2 linked regions of the Spartinivicinus poritis genome follow. The protein of the gene in region 1 interacts with the protein of each later gene in a pairwise test. Links are inferred from orthologs where the notes say so. Each region holds a gene or a part of one and is shown in the gene's direction. Other genes may lie near its edges.

The links.
Region 2: the proteins of topA (region 1) and ORQ98_RS17000 interact in binary tests that used the Escherichia coli proteins (3 or more experiments, as listed by UniProt). The link is inferred for Spartinivicinus poritis from one-to-one orthologs.

Annotation. Positions count from the first base shown.
Region 1 is NZ_JAPMOU010000002.1:310,655-318,244, reverse strand. The notes cover bases 1,613-4,778. They hold topA (type I DNA topoisomerase), read left to right. Parts: upstream 1,613-1,914; coding sequence 1,915-4,578; downstream 4,579-4,778. Other genes in these bases: ORQ98_RS02810 (DUF6586 family protein), read left to right, coding at 4,575-4,778; ORQ98_RS02820 (DUF1653 domain-containing protein), read left to right, coding at 1,613-1,749. Also shown: fatty acid oxidation complex subunit alpha FadB, read left to right, coding at 1-88; acetyl-CoA C-acyltransferase FadA, read left to right, coding at 194-1,369; more of ORQ98_RS02820, read left to right, coding at 1,528-1,612; more of ORQ98_RS02810, read left to right, coding at 4,779-5,099; ORQ98_RS02805 (thioredoxin family protein), read left to right, coding at 5,185-5,694; ORQ98_RS02800 (SMI1/KNR4 family protein), read right to left, coding at 5,741-6,367; ORQ98_RS02795 (mannose-1-phosphate guanylyltransferase/mannose-6-phosphate isomerase), read left to right, coding at 7,077-7,590. UniProt on the Escherichia coli protein: Releases the supercoiling and torsional tension of DNA, which is introduced during the DNA replication and transcription, by transiently cleaving and rejoining one strand of the DNA duplex.
Region 2 is NZ_JAPMOU010000023.1:20,868-28,256, forward strand. What follows is about bases 1,480-4,444. They hold ORQ98_RS17000 (YigZ family protein), read left to right. Parts: upstream 1,480-2,625; coding sequence 2,626-3,264; downstream 3,265-4,444. Other genes in these bases: ORQ98_RS16990 (tetratricopeptide repeat protein), read left to right, coding at 1,561-1,977; ORQ98_RS16995 (PilZ domain-containing protein), read left to right, coding at 2,163-2,516; sbcB (exodeoxyribonuclease I), read left to right, coding at 3,274-4,444. In the rest of the region: ORQ98_RS16980 (universal stress protein), read right to left, coding at 1-218; ORQ98_RS16985 (OmpA family protein), read left to right, coding at 406-1,380; more of sbcB, read left to right, coding at 4,445-4,719; purU (formyltetrahydrofolate deformylase), read left to right, coding at 4,841-5,695; ORQ98_RS17015 (substrate-binding periplasmic protein), read left to right, coding at 5,774-6,583; ORQ98_RS17020 (GNAT family N-acetyltransferase), read right to left, coding at 6,618-7,154.

The DNA of each region.
Region 1 (7,590 bases):
AAAGTTTGCTGAGCTTGGGCCACTGTATAAGCCTACAGCCAAACTAATTGAAATGGCTAAGTCAGGTGCTCGTTTTTTTACTGAGTAAACCCTTTAAGCACTATTTTTAACAGTTACCAATGAGTGCACCGCAAGCAAAGTTGAGAATTATGGTCTTATGCGGAGCACTCAATATAGATGAGAACCCATCGTTATGAGTTTAAATCCTAGAGATGCCGTCATTATTGACTATGCCCGGACCCCAATGGGGCGTTCTAAAAATGGTATGTATCGCCATGTGCGGGCTGAAACCTTATCAGCCAAACTGATTACTGGGTTGCTAGCAAGAAACCCTGGTGTCGACCCAGCGGAGGTCGAAGATGTGGTTTGGGGGTGTGTTAACCAAACCCTGGAGCAGGGTTGGAATATTGCACGAATGGCTTCACTAATGACGCCGATTCCACATACTGCCAGTGCTCAAACCGTTAGCCGATTATGTGGTTCATCAATGTCTGCTTTACATACCGCTGCTCAAGCAATCATGACTAATAATGGTGATGTATTTGTCGTGGGTGGTGTTGAACATATGGGGCATGTGGGCATGATGCATGGGGTTGACCCTAACCCACAGTTAAGCCTATATGCTGCAAAAGCTTCAGGCATGATGGGACTGACCGCTGAAATGTTGGGCAAGTTACACGGCATTGGCCGTAAGCAACAGGATGAATTCGGTGCTCGCTCCCATCAGTTAGCTCATCAGGCGACAGTTGAAGGCCGATTTAGCGATGAGATTATTCCAATGGAAGGGCATGATGAAAGCGGTAATGTGAAGGTGTTTACTGAAGATGAAACCATTCGCCCCGATACTACGGCTGAAAAACTGGCTGAATTAAAGCCGGTCTTTGACCCTAAAAACGGCACTGTCACGGCGGGTACTTCTTCACAAATTACTGATGGTGCTTCTTGCATGATTGTTATGTCTGCTGAGCGAGCACAAGCATTAGGGTTAACACCAATAGCAAAAATCAGATCAATGGCCATTGCTGGAGTTGACCCTGCCATTATGGGCTATGGTCCTGTACCGGCGACCAAGAAAGCACTGAAAAAAGCCGGGTTAACCATTGATGACATTGATCAACTTGAACTTAACGAAGCATTCGCTGCTCAGGCACTACCTGTGTTAAAAGATTTAAAAATACTGGACAAAATGAATGAGAAAGTTAATCTCAATGGAGGTGCAATTGCATTGGGCCACCCGTTTGGTTGTTCCGGTGCCCGAATCTCTGGTACATTGTTAAATGTCATGAAACAGAAAGGTGGCACATTGGGTATAGCAACAATGTGTATCGGGCTGGGGCAAGGTATTACGACGATTTTTGAGCGTGTGTAACAGCATAGTTATTTTTAACAAACGATAACTGTTGACTATAATATTGCTGTTGACGAAAAAACGACTGTTAATCATAACGTATGTGTTTAAACAGTGGTACCTTGTTCTGCAAAGCCGGAGTTATACTCCGGCTTTTTTAATGGGGTAGATTAGAGGCTGTGAAAACAGAAGTAAAAGCTGGTCGTTATCGGCACTTTAAGGGCCAGTACTATGAGGTGATTGGGGTAGTAACTCATAGTGAAACAGAAGAAAAGATGGTGTTGTATAAAGCACTATATGGTAAACAAGGCCTATGGGTAAGACCATTGGCACTGTTTTTTTCGTCGGTGATGGTGGATGGCGAACAAATTCCCCGGTTTGAATATTTAGGCGATAAATAAGATAGCTGCTATGTTGAGATTATTGTTACTGGCAACACACTGCAATTGTCTTTAAGTCTAATTTACTTGCAGAAAGACAGAATACGTCTTATAAAGGCGCAAATTTTTGTAATTGAATTATCTTTTATGGATAAGTTTTGTACGTTTTGGATATAACAGGTCACCATGGGTAAATCACTAGTCATTGTTGAGTCACCAGCAAAAGCCAAAACGATTAACAAGTATTTGGGTAGTGACTTCATTGTTAAGTCATCTGTTGGGCATATTCGAGATCTTCCTACTAGCGGAAGCAAGAAGCCGGTTGATGCGAAAGCGCGAGCAAAAGCAGCGGCAGAAACCCGTAAGCTGTCACCTGAACAGAAGGCAGTTTATAAAAAGCGCAAGGCTCGTGAGCAACTGGTTGCGCGAATGGGGGTTGACCCAGAAAATAATTGGCAGGCTAATTATGAAATATTGCCTGGCAAGGAAAAAGTCGTTGATGAGCTGAAACGGTTAGCGAAAAATGCTGACAAAATCTTCCTAGCAACGGACCTTGACCGAGAGGGGGAGGCCATTGCCTGGCATTTGCGCGAAGCGATAGGTGGGGACAACGAGCGCTACCGACGGGTTGTGTTTAATGAAATCACCAAAAATGCTATCAAAGAGGCATTTGAGCACCCTGGCCAGCTTAATATGAGTCGGGTCCAGGCCCAGCAAGCTCGTCGCTTTTTGGATCGGGTAGTGGGCTATATGGTGTCACCTTTGCTGTGGAGCAAAATTGCCAGAGGCTTGTCAGCCGGTCGCGTACAATCAGTCGCTGTGCGACTGATTGTTGAACGTGAGAATGAAATTCGCCAGTTTGTTCCAGAAGAGTTTTGGGAAATTCATGCAGACTTAAATACACCGCGCCAAGAGGCGGTTCGCTTCCAAGTTACCAAGCAGGCAGGCAAAAGCTTTCGACCTACCAATAAAGCGCAGGCAGACCAGGCGCTGGCGGTATTAAGCCAGGCAACGTATCAGGTTGCTAACGTTGATACTAAGCCAACCAGTACCAAGCCTAATGCGCCTTTTATCACTTCTACCTTACAGCAGGCAGCGAGTACCCGGCTGGGGTTTAGTGTTAAGAAAACCATGACCATGGCTCAGCGGCTTTATGAAGCTGGCTATATCACATATATGCGTACAGATAGCACCAACTTAAGCGCAGATGCTGTTGCGGCTTGCCGAGACTTCATCGCTGATACCTATGGGAAAGCCTATTTGCCAGAAAAAGCTACCTCCTATAGCAGTAAAGAGGGTGCACAAGAGGCCCACGAAGCAATCAGACCATCTGATGTCAATGCTAAAGCGGGCTCAATTAAAGGGCTGGAGCGCGATGCTGAACGGTTATATGAGCTAATTTGGCGACAGTTTGTCGCTTGCCAGATGCCGCCTGCTGAGTACCTAAGTACCAGTGTGGTGGTGGCAGCGGCTGACTTTGAGTTGAGAACTCGTGGCCGAGTATTGAAGTTTGATGGCTTTACCAAAGTACTTCCCCCAGTTGGCAAGAAGGGTGAGGAAGCCACTTTACCCATCATCAATGTCAATGAGATTTTGGACTTACTTAAGCTGGACCCCAGCCAACACTATACCAAACCACCGGCTCGATTTACTGAAGCGGCATTAGTAAAAGAGCTCGAAAAGCGGGGGATTGGTAGACCCTCTACCTATGCATCCATTATTTCAACGATCCAAGACCGAGGCTATGTCAAGCTGGAAGGACGCCGTTTTTACGCCGAAAAAATGGGCGACATTGTGACTGAGCGGTTGGTGGAAAGTTTTCACGACCTCATGGATTATAGTTTTACTGCCAATATGGAAGGAGATCTGGACCATATTGCTGAGGGTGAGCTGGAATGGCATAAGCTACTGGATAAGTTTTATGCGGACTTCAGTAAAAAGCTAGCGCGAGCAGAGTCTGACTCCAGTACTGGAGGGATGAGAGCGAATGAGCCTACCATGACAGACATTGATTGCCCTACTTGTGAACGCAAAATGCAAGTGCGTACCGCCAGTACGGGGGTGTTTTTGGGTTGCTCAGGTTATGCTCTACCCCCTAAAGAGCGCTGTAAAACCACTATTAATCTAGTGCCAGGTGATGAAGTTATCCATGCTGATGATGATGAGGGAGAGGCTAAAGCACTTCGAGCTAAGCATCGCTGTGAAAAGTGTGGTACTGCCATGGACTCTTACTTGATAGATGAGAAGCGCAAACTACACATTTGTGGTAATAACCCAGATTGTTCTGGCTATGAAATAGAACTAGGGCAGTTTAAGTTGAAGGGTTATGAAGGGCCTGTGTTGGAGTGCGACAAGTGTAGTGCAGAGATGCAGCTAAAAACAGGGCGGTTTGGTAAGTATTTTGACTGCACTAATGATGCTTGTAGTAATACTCGTAAACTGCTGAAAAGTGGCGAACCGGCACCCCCTAAAATGGAACCTGTGCCTATGCCTGAGTTGCGTTGCCTAAAAGTCGATGATACTTACATTTTAAGAGATGGTGCTTCAGGGCTGTTTTTAGCGGCGAGTCAGTTTCCTAAGAACCGGGAAACCCGTGCACCACTGGTGAGTGAGTTGATTCCTCATCGAAATGAAATTGACCCCAAATACCATTTTTTGATGGATGCGCCGCAACAAGATCCTGAGGGTAATCCAACTATTGTGCGGTTTAGTCGCAAAACTAAAGAGCAGTATGTGATGACAGAGGTAGAGGGCAAAGCGACAGGGTGGCGTGCTTTTTATAAGGATGGAAAGTGGGAAGAGCAAGTGACTAAAAGCCGGGCTAAAACCAAAGTAGAGGCGGCAAGTTGAGAGGGAGTGAGCGGGTAGCTGAAAATGCTACCCCTGCAAAAGAAGCCTTACAAGCCCTGGTGAAACAAAAGCTTTATTTTGCCGCTGCTTTGTTGCGGCAATGTCAGCAACTGTCTGATCCGCTACCTGGCGATCAAGAAGGATTACTGCAAGCGGTTGCCTGGCATTTGGTAACCGCTGTTAATGCGTTTGGTCATGAGTTAGGGGCAGAGTATCAGCTATCCCTAGCTGTTCATCATTGGTCGTTTGCTGAATTAAGTGCAGAGCAGCGTCAGTCTGCACCAGGGTTAAATAGCTTACATCTGCTATTGCAGGAGGATGACAGCTGGCTAAGCCACTTATCTGAATACTACGATCGAGTAGAGGCCTTACAGCCAACAACCCTCAAGCAAGACCAGCTAGCAGGTGAACAGACGCTGATTATTACCAGTGAAGTGTCCACTTTTCAAATGTTATCAAACTGCTGTCAGGCGTTAGCTGAGTTTATTCAACATTGGCGAGAACAGTTAGTCGAGTATTGACAACGGGCACTTGTTATGTCGACAGGTGTTGTATGGTATCGCAATATTGCTTTAATGATTGTTATTGGAAATGGAGGCCCAGTTTATGATCCGCTCACTTATTTTATCCTTGTTTTTTATGAGCCTAGTCAACTCATTAATGGCTAAAGAATTACCCTATGACCCAAAGGCCAATGCTAAGCAGCAGTTAACCCAAGCCCAGCTAGCAGCCAAGCAGCAAGGTAAACTGCTGTTGATTGCGTTTGGGGCTAACTGGTGTCCTGATTGTGTTGCGCTGGATAAGGCAGTCAGTAGAGGACAGCTCGCTGAGTTGATTAAAACTCACTTTGTAACCGTTAAAGTGGATATTGGCCGTTGGGATAACAATATGGATATTGTGCAGGAATACGGTAATCCTGTTAAAAAAGGCATTCCTTCGATTGTTGTGACATCAGCAGATAATAAGGTGCTGTTTGCAACGAAAGGTGGCCAGCTGGCAACTGCACGAAGAATGGGAGCTGAAAACTTCTATAATTTTTTCAACTCTCTCAGCAAGCTGAAAACCCAAGCTACACTAGGGCAGGATACTCAGCCTGAAGCTGCTCAGGAATTATGAGCACCTAAAAAAATCAATTTTTAAGAGTGTATATTTAGTAATCGCTTTAAATGGAGTGATCATCATAGACAACCAGCATATGGTTATCTTCTTCCACATAAAACCGTCCCTTACTCAGGCCTTCGGCATACTGCTTGAGGTAATGGGTAAGGGAAGAGGCTAATAGTTCTCGCTGGGCAATTTCGTAGCAATGCTCAAAAACCTGTCCAACTGTTCCTTGGCTGGTTGGATTAAGGTCAACGAAAACGATGTTAAAACCAGGATCGCCCCCAATGGGAATCCATAGTGGGTCATAGCTAAGAGGTTTCACTTCTGGGCAATGGGCCTGATAAACCGCGGCCATTTTCTGAAAGTCTTTACTGCCATTAAGTGCTACGTCGTGCTCCAAATGGTACTGGCGTTGCTTTAATATTTCAGGCACAGAAAATAAGTCACCGTGGAAAGGTAAAATGCCACAAGTACATAGGTGGTGAAAAAAATTATCCGTTTTCTCTCCACTGACAGCTAACAGGAACGCCTGCAGATCATTGGGCAGGCTAGTACCTAGTTCAGCTTCCAGTTGCTCAATGTGTTTTAGTGAGGCACCAGCATTTAAAGCATCTAAAAAGACGGGTTGGTTTACTTTAAACCACTTAAGGATTTGCTGCCAATAACGTAATATAAGGTCCGCCATAATCTGCTACTACTGCTTTTGTTAATCCTAATTATTACGTTTTAGCTGGCAATTAGCTAGTTGTAGGGCTCTCCATTAGTTTTTATGGTTCACAAATTTATTGCAAACTTATAAATAACGGGTTTTACAAACTGCAACCTTGTTTTAAAAGTATTTAAAAATCAGCTAATTATTGATATCTCTGATATTAGCTGGGATTAAGATCATTATTGTATTTTATTGAATTACTTCGCGCGCATGCCGCATCCGGCTTACCATTATGAGTTGTGATTTTAGGTTTCTCATTCGATCATTCAGGCGAAATGCTAGGGCTTTTTGTGCAGATTTAAAGTTGGGAAAAACATCGAGATCATCAACTGGGTCAGTGGTCAAGACAATATCGTAACTGTCTTCACTATCACAGATGATTTTATAGTGATACATAACAGAACTCTGAAGTGCTAAGAAGGAAAGATTGTCATCAGACTAGGTTTAAATATAGGTCAGTCATGAGTCGATGCAAGTTCTAAATAAATAGTAGAAATGCCTTGAAAGCCGTGTGGATGAGAAGAGATACCCTACACTATAGAAGTCTAGAACTCGTTAGATTGCTTTTCGGGCGCTAATTTGTTTTGTCATAACGTTATAAGGTTATTATTGCTGTTTGTTATCAAGGTTTATAATGTCGTCATCCAGTTAAGCATAAACTCAATTGAATTAAGGACATTTCATGATAATTCCAGTGATTCTCTCTGGAGGAACCGGTTCTCGACTCTGGCCATTATCCCGCGAGCTTTACCCTAAGCAGTTGCTCAACCTAGTCAATCCAGATGCGAGTTTGCTACAAGAGACGGTTAATCGGTTGATTGGATTTAAGGAGGTAGAGGCACCTATAGTGGTGTGTAACGAAGAGCACCGCTTTATGGTAGCAGAGCAGCTCAGGCAAATAGCTCAACCAGCAGAAAGTATTATTTTGGAGCCTGTGGGTAGAAACACTGCACCTGCTATTGCCGTGGCTGCACTCAAAGCGATGAAGCTTAGTAGTGAGGCAATGTTACTAGTGCTGCCTGCCGATCATGCTATTCGAAAGTTAGAGGCCTTTTATAAGGCGATTCTCTACGGTCAACAACATGCGCAGCAGGATCGATTAGTCACTTTTGGGATTGTGCCAGACCACCCGGAAACGGGGTATGGCTACATTAAAGCGTCTGAATCACTTGGCTTTTCAGGTTACAAAATTGACT
Region 2 (7,389 bases), on another replicon or contig:
TGCTGTCTTAATTCTACTTCAACTTGCTTATTATTGGGAAGCTGATTATTTGATAAGGGTAAGTACTTAAGCGGCTTAGGAGTTATAACAGCATAATAAATTTCATCTGCAAGTAAGGCTGCTGTCGTTATTGCTTTATTTAAAAAAGTGGGAGAAAAAAATGGCCAATCCAGTAGCACTAAACCAAAAGACGAATGTAGTGTATTGAACAGTTTCATTGGTTAACCGCTGTTTTATAATGATTATCTAAACAAGTATTTATTATTATGACATAAAAAAATAGTGATTTGATTCACGATTTGGTTGTTTGGTAACCGTTTTTAATCGGTTCAGTTTTTTTTATTGCAAAAAGTCATTATATACTCCTCTCGGACGATTTATTCGTGCAATGGAGAGTTTGGCTTAATGAAAAAAATGAATTTAATTACAGTGGGTATTGTTCTTAGCTTGGCTTCTTATACAGCAGCTGCTGAAGAACAGGTTAAGCCCCACGCGTATGTTGCTCCTTCGGTGGGCAAATACTTTTTTAATAATGACCGTGGCCTTGAGGATGACTCAATTTACAGTCTGGACTTCGGTTATCAGTTTAATGAGCGTACTGCCCTGCAATTAGGGGTAGGCGGTTTAAAAACTGAAGATCCTGGTTTGGATAACGAAGTTGATGGTCAGTGGTATCACCTGGATGGCCTTTACTTTTTCAACCCAACAGGTAAGTGGAAGCCTTATCTATTAGCCAGTGCGGCTCACATGAGGCTAGATCCAAATACCTCTGGTGTTGACGAAGAAACACTATTAGGCGTAGGTGTTGGTATTGAACGAGAGCTAACAGATCGGTTGGCGTTAAGAACTGATGTACGTGGTTATCATAGTCTTGATGAAGATGATAACGATGCAGCCTGGATGTTCTCGCTCAAATATGCTCTGGGTGACACTAAAACCAGCAAACCGCGTAAAGTAACGCCTGCACCTACACCAGTAGCAGAGCCAGAGACAATTTATGTCGATAAGCCTGTGAGTGTGAGGCTTAATGTTGAGTTTGACTTTGATAAGTCCGAGGTTAAGCCAGAGTATTATGGCGAGCTGGAAAAAGCAGCCCAGTTCTTGCGTAAATACTCTAACGTGCATGTCACTATTGAAGGACATACTGACTCAGTTGGTAATGACACCTACAACTTAATGTTGTCCCAGTCTCGTGCTGATGCAGTACGTGAAGCGCTGATTGAACAATATCAGGTTGATGGCAATCGCTTGACCTCTATTGGTAAGGGTGAAGCAGAACCTATTGCTGATAACGGAACGCCTCTGGGCCGTCAGCAAAATCGTCGGGTTGTTGCTACCATTGAAGCGGTTGACCGTGTACAAAAAGTAGTTTCTGAGTAATAACCAACAGCTGAGTTGGTAGCAGGTGAAAGGCCTGTTTACCAGCTTCTGCTGATGGTGCTTGTTTAATAACTGTTTGTAAAACCAGTTTATTTATTAAAAGCGCTTGTTGACTAAAGAAAAAAGTTCCAAGGTCGATATTGGAGACATGGCTATTTTCTATTGACGACAGGGCGAACGATGGTAAAGCAAGCAATCTCTCTCTGGAACCGTTTTGGTATTCGCTACCGTACAGTTGTTTTATTTTTTCTTTTAACAACTACTGGTGTATTACTGGTTGGTTGTGCCTCACATCGTATTAATCAAGAGCTAGATTTTGCTTACCAGCACTATGATAATGGTAATTGTGTTGGAGCTTTACACTCTCTTAGTCGGGTTGATCGAATGATTCGCTCACAACCACGCCGATTTTTGCAACCTGAAGTATCAATGTTGCGTGGCCTTTGTCTGGAACGACAAGGTTTGTATATGGATGCAATAGAAACCTATCGTTTTATTCAACAGACGTATCCCCAATCTGAATATGCTTACCGTGCGAAAGCCCGCATTAGAGTCTTAACGGGTGGCAAAGTGGGTAGAAGCCCTTATGCCAAGTGACATTTCAATGTCTATTTGTTAACACTCGCCTTTCAAGTTTTATTACTTACGACTACACTTTTATTAAGATTGTGCATTTCGCAAGCTACAGGATGGCATGTGATTTGTCTGGAGTGATTGTATATTTACTGAATTTATTCATACAGGGAGGTGTAACTAACAACGAAATGATAAGTTAGCTAACAATGGCAAATCACAGTTTTACCCATGAAAAACGATTAATTCCTCGCCATCATCTGACTGAATATCTCACTGTTTACAATGGTTATACTGATAGGGCGATGGGCTCTATTGGTAATATATCCACACATGGTATGATGCTGATTAGTGAACTTCCCATTATGACGGGTGCTGAGTATCAACTACTGATTAAGCTACCTAATAATGCTGGAGTGATTGATTTTATTGCTGTCTGCTTGTGGTGTAAGGCAGATGTAGACCAGCGCTACTTTGATTCAGGCTTTGAAATTATCCACACCCATCGGGGTATTGAAGATATTGTTGAGTCGCTAAAGCACTATTTTAGCTTTAAAGATTAGCTTCAGTTTTAAGGATTAGTTTTAACGATTTATTTTGTTTTGCTGGCTAACCCCGTAGAATACCCTTATATAATTCACAATGAGTGGTATTTGATAGCCATCTTCTCTTATGTCTGAACAATCAGAATCATCTTATGCAATTCCTGCCGAATCGATTACTGTTGAGCATGAAGTTAAACGCAGTCGCTTTATCGCTTTAGTTGAGCGTATTCAAGATCGCCAGCAGGCACTAGCCGCGATAGAACAAGCAAAAATGCGTTATCCAGATGCCCGACATCATTGCTGGGCCTATATTGCAGGTCCACCTGAAGGGGCAACCAGTATTGCTTTTAACGATGATGGTGAGCCGCAAGGCACTGCCGGTAAGCCTATTCTGAATGTACTACAGCACCATAAAATAGGTGAAGTACTTGTCGTAGTAGTGCGTTATTTTGGTGGAATTAAGCTGGGTGTGGGTGGTTTGGTGCGGGCTTATTCAGGGGTAACTCAAGCTGCACTTCAACAGTTACCTACTACACTAAAAGTGCCGTGTATTACTGCAACCGTAAGTTGTCAGTATCCTTTCGAACCTATTTTAAAAACCTTACTATCTGATTATCAGGGAACCATTATCGATTGCCAATATACTGATCAGGTGGTGATGGCTATTCAACTACCAGTGGAAAATAAGCAGTTGATGGCAACGGCCATCATTAATAAAAGTAAAGGACAAGCTATAGTCTCTTGGCCTGCTTATCATGAAAAATAAGAGTAACTAATGCCACAAGCATCAACGTTTTATTGGTATGATTTTGAAACCTTTGGCGCCAATCCAGCTAAAGATTGGCCTGCACAGTTTGCAGGTATTCGAACGGATCAAGATTTCAACGAAATCGACTCTCCTGATAGCTTTTATTGTCGGTTACCTGACGATCAGTTGCCAAACCCAGAGGCTTGCCTAATTACAGGCATTACTCCACAAACGACTTATCAGCATGGGATCGTGGAAGCAGCGTTTGCAGATAGGATTTATCAGCAGTTTAGTCAACCAAATACCTGTGTATTAGGCTACAACAGCATTCGCTTTGATGATGAAGTTACCCGCCACCTGTTGTATCGTAATTTTTTTGATCCCTATGCCAGAGAGTGGAAAAACGGTAATAGTCGTTGGGACTTGCTGGATGTGGTGCGCGCAGCTTATGCATTGAGGCCAGAAGGTATTGAGTGGCCCATTAATGAAGAGGGCTTGCCAAGTTTTAAGTTAGAGCTATTAACCCAAGCGAATGGTATTGCTCATACTCAGGCCCATGACGCTTTATCAGATGTCAGGGCTACTATTGCCCTGGCGAAGTTATTACGGGAAAAGCAGCCTAAGTTATTTGGTTTTATGCTAAGTATGCGCCATAAAAAGCAAGTATTAAAATATCTCTCGACAGGGCAGCCAGTTGTGCATATTTCAGGGATGTTTTCTGCTAGTCGTGGTTGCATGGCGGTGGTCATGCCTCTGGCTGAACATCCAACGAATAATAATGGCCGTATTGTTTATGATTTAAGCGTAGATCCTACTCCTTTGTTAACATTATCTGTGGAAGAAATTCGCGAACGTTTATTTACCCCTGCTAGCCAATTACCGGCAGGGGTAGAACGGATTCCCCTTAAAACAATTCATATTAATAAATGCCCGATTGTTGCCCCATTAAATGTGCTACAGCCAGCTGACCAGGAGCGTTGGCAAATCGATTTACACAGTTATAAACAGCATCATCACGCATTAGCAGAAGCACCAGGTTTAAGAGACAAAGTAGCAGAAGTATTTAATCAATTGCCTGATACCCAAGCAGATAACCCAGACTTAATGCTTTATAGTGGCGGTTTCTTTAGCCCTTATGATCGTAGCCAAATGAATCGCTTAAAAACATTACCTCCTGATCAGTTAGTGGATATGGCAGGGCAGTTTCAAGATAGTCGGCTGGATACCATGTTATTTCGCTATCGGGCTCGCAATTACCCTGAAACACTGACTGAGTTAGAGAATCAACGCTGGCAAAATTGGCGTCAAGCCAGGCTATTGGATCAAGCGGCAGGAGGCAGTATTTGTTTGCAAGAACTGCAAGCATTAATCAAGGCCCTCTTGGCTACCAAGCAAACCCCTCAGGAGCAGACTATTCTAAGGCAATTACAGCAATTTGCAGATGAAAAACAAGCAACCCTGCAATACCCTTAAGGTGTTTAAATGCTAATTGCTTAACCAGTAGGTCAGGTAATATAATTCATTCCCTTTTGGTTATAGTTGGATTGCAAACTGTACGAGGCAGTAATCACTGTCCGTTGGAAATGAGGCAAATATGTCACGTAGTTACCGGTTGGTTATAGGTTGTCCTGATAGGGTAGGAATTGTTGCCAAAGTCAGTAATTTTTTAGCTACTTATAACGGCTCAATTACTGAAGCCAATCATCACTCAGACACAGATTCCAACTGGTTTTTTATGCGCCATGAAATCTGCGCAGATTCTTTACCATTTGACCTTGAAGGGCTAAAAACAGCATTTGCACCCATTGCTAATGAGTTTAATATGCAATGGCAAATTACTGACTCAGAAGCCCCTAAAAAAGTTGTTTTGATGGCCAGTAAGCAGGCTCATTGCCTGGTTGATTTATTACACCGTTGGCATAGTGGCGATCTGCACTGTGAAATACCTTGTGTTATTTCTAACCATAATGATTTACGCAGTATTGTTGAGTGGCATGGTATTCCTTTTTTCCATGTACCCGTTGATAAGGATAATAAAACTAAATCGTTTGCTCGGGTGATGGAGCTAGTTACAGAACATGAAGCTGATGCCATTGTGTTAGCCCGTTATATGCAGATTCTACCACCCGAAATGTGTAAGCAATATGCTGGTAAAATCATTAATATTCACCATAGTTTTTTACCCTCTTTTATTGGCGCAAAGCCCTATCATCAAGCTCATCAACGGGGGGTGAAATTAATAGGTGCTACTTGTCATTATGTCACAGAGGAATTAGATGCTGGGCCTATTATTGAGCAGGATATAGTACGAATTAGCCATCGAGATACAGTTGAGGATATGGTGAGATTAGGAAAAGACTGTGAAAAAACGGCACTGGCTCATGGTTTGAGGTATCACATAGAAGACCGTGTTATTATTCATGACAATAAAACCGTGGTTTTTGTTTAAAAGCAGTTGTCTAAGTTGAAAGCGCCTCTAGCTCTTTTTTCGACTAAAATGTAAGAAAAAGGGTAGAGGCATAAAAATTTGAATAAGCTCATTGAATTCCTTTGTATATTTGTTTGTCTTAGTCTCTCAGCTGATTTATTAGCTACAGCTAGCAAATCAGCAAAAACAATAATAGTTTCAGGCTTGCCTGACTATTTTCCATTTTCATTTGAAGAAAATGGAGAGTTGAAGGGCGTATTCATTGATCTCTCAAAAGATATTTTTGCAAAACTAAAAATACCTGTAGGGTATCGCATATTTCCCTGGAAAAGGGTATTGAATAATGCAAAGCATGGTCGTATTGATATGATTGCAGGCCTTTACAAGAGCCAAGTAAGAGAAACTTACATAGATTACTCAGTAGCTATTATCCCTGATCCTACAGCCGTTTTTATGAGGAAAGGTAATGAATTTGAATATGGAGGCTGGGATGACTTAAAAGGAAAAAGTGGGGTGACTGGTTTAGGTTATGTACTAGGAGATAAATTCAGTCGATATGAAAAACAATATTTAAACCTTTATCGAGTAGAAGGATCGAAAAGAGCATTTACTCTATTAGCTGATAATAAAAGGCAATTTGATTACACAGTAAATGGATTTTATCATAGCCTACAGCTATTAACTCAATTGGGGCTTTCAGATAAAATCACCTACTCAACTAACTATGTTACCGAACCTTTATTTTACTTTGGCTACTCGAAGAAAAAACTACTGGGTGATTTATCAAAAAAAGTGAATAAGTTGCTAATTCAATATAAGAGAAATAAACTAATTAAACAGTATATCAATAAGTATGTCGAATCACTACAGATTCAAAAAGTTGATATGATGCCTGATAGTGAACAATGAAGGGGAGCTCATTAATGGTCCTCATATGTAAAAATTACTTTGGGTTTATGTAATATTGAAAAAATAGATTATCTTCTGAGCTGTTTTGCAGTGAACAAGTGAAACCGTTTTTTTCGAGTACACGCTTTGAGGCAATATTGCCTTTATCAATACCAGCAGTTAATAATGAAATTTTGTTATGGCTACACCACACTATAAACCCTTCAATGAGTTCACTTGCAAACCCTTTACCCCAGGCAGGCTCTTCTAATATATAGCCAATTCTCAATGCAGCTTCGCAACTAAGATCTTCATCTTTAGTTAAAATAAACAGTCCAATAGGTATATTAGTCTGCTTTTCAATAATCAGTAAAGTGACTCCCTCACTATCTCGCGCTTTAATCCAGTTTTTTGCATGGTCATCCGTATGGATATTTTGCCAGTCTGCTGGAAGTGAATGTGTGACAGATGGAGTTAGAATTTTTTTAATTGTGTCGGCTAAATTAATTTGTAGGTGAGGGTTATTATCAATCGAGTGCCATTCGGTGATTAATAATCGAGATGTTTCAAAATAATACTTCGTTGTAGTCACTTTTGTCTCTTGTAATAATTAAACTTAACCATTGAGGTATAACTTATTAAGTTAACCGATATCGAGTACCAACCAATGAAGAATTAAATAACTAACTAAAAAATCAGTGAATATTATAGCACTTAGTACTAAACTATAAGAAAGCAGTGTTTTGATTAACTTCATGGTTGATTGCCTTTTTATCATAAAAGTATGTTACATCAACGTAACTGTCAAGTTCAACGTTTGAGAATAA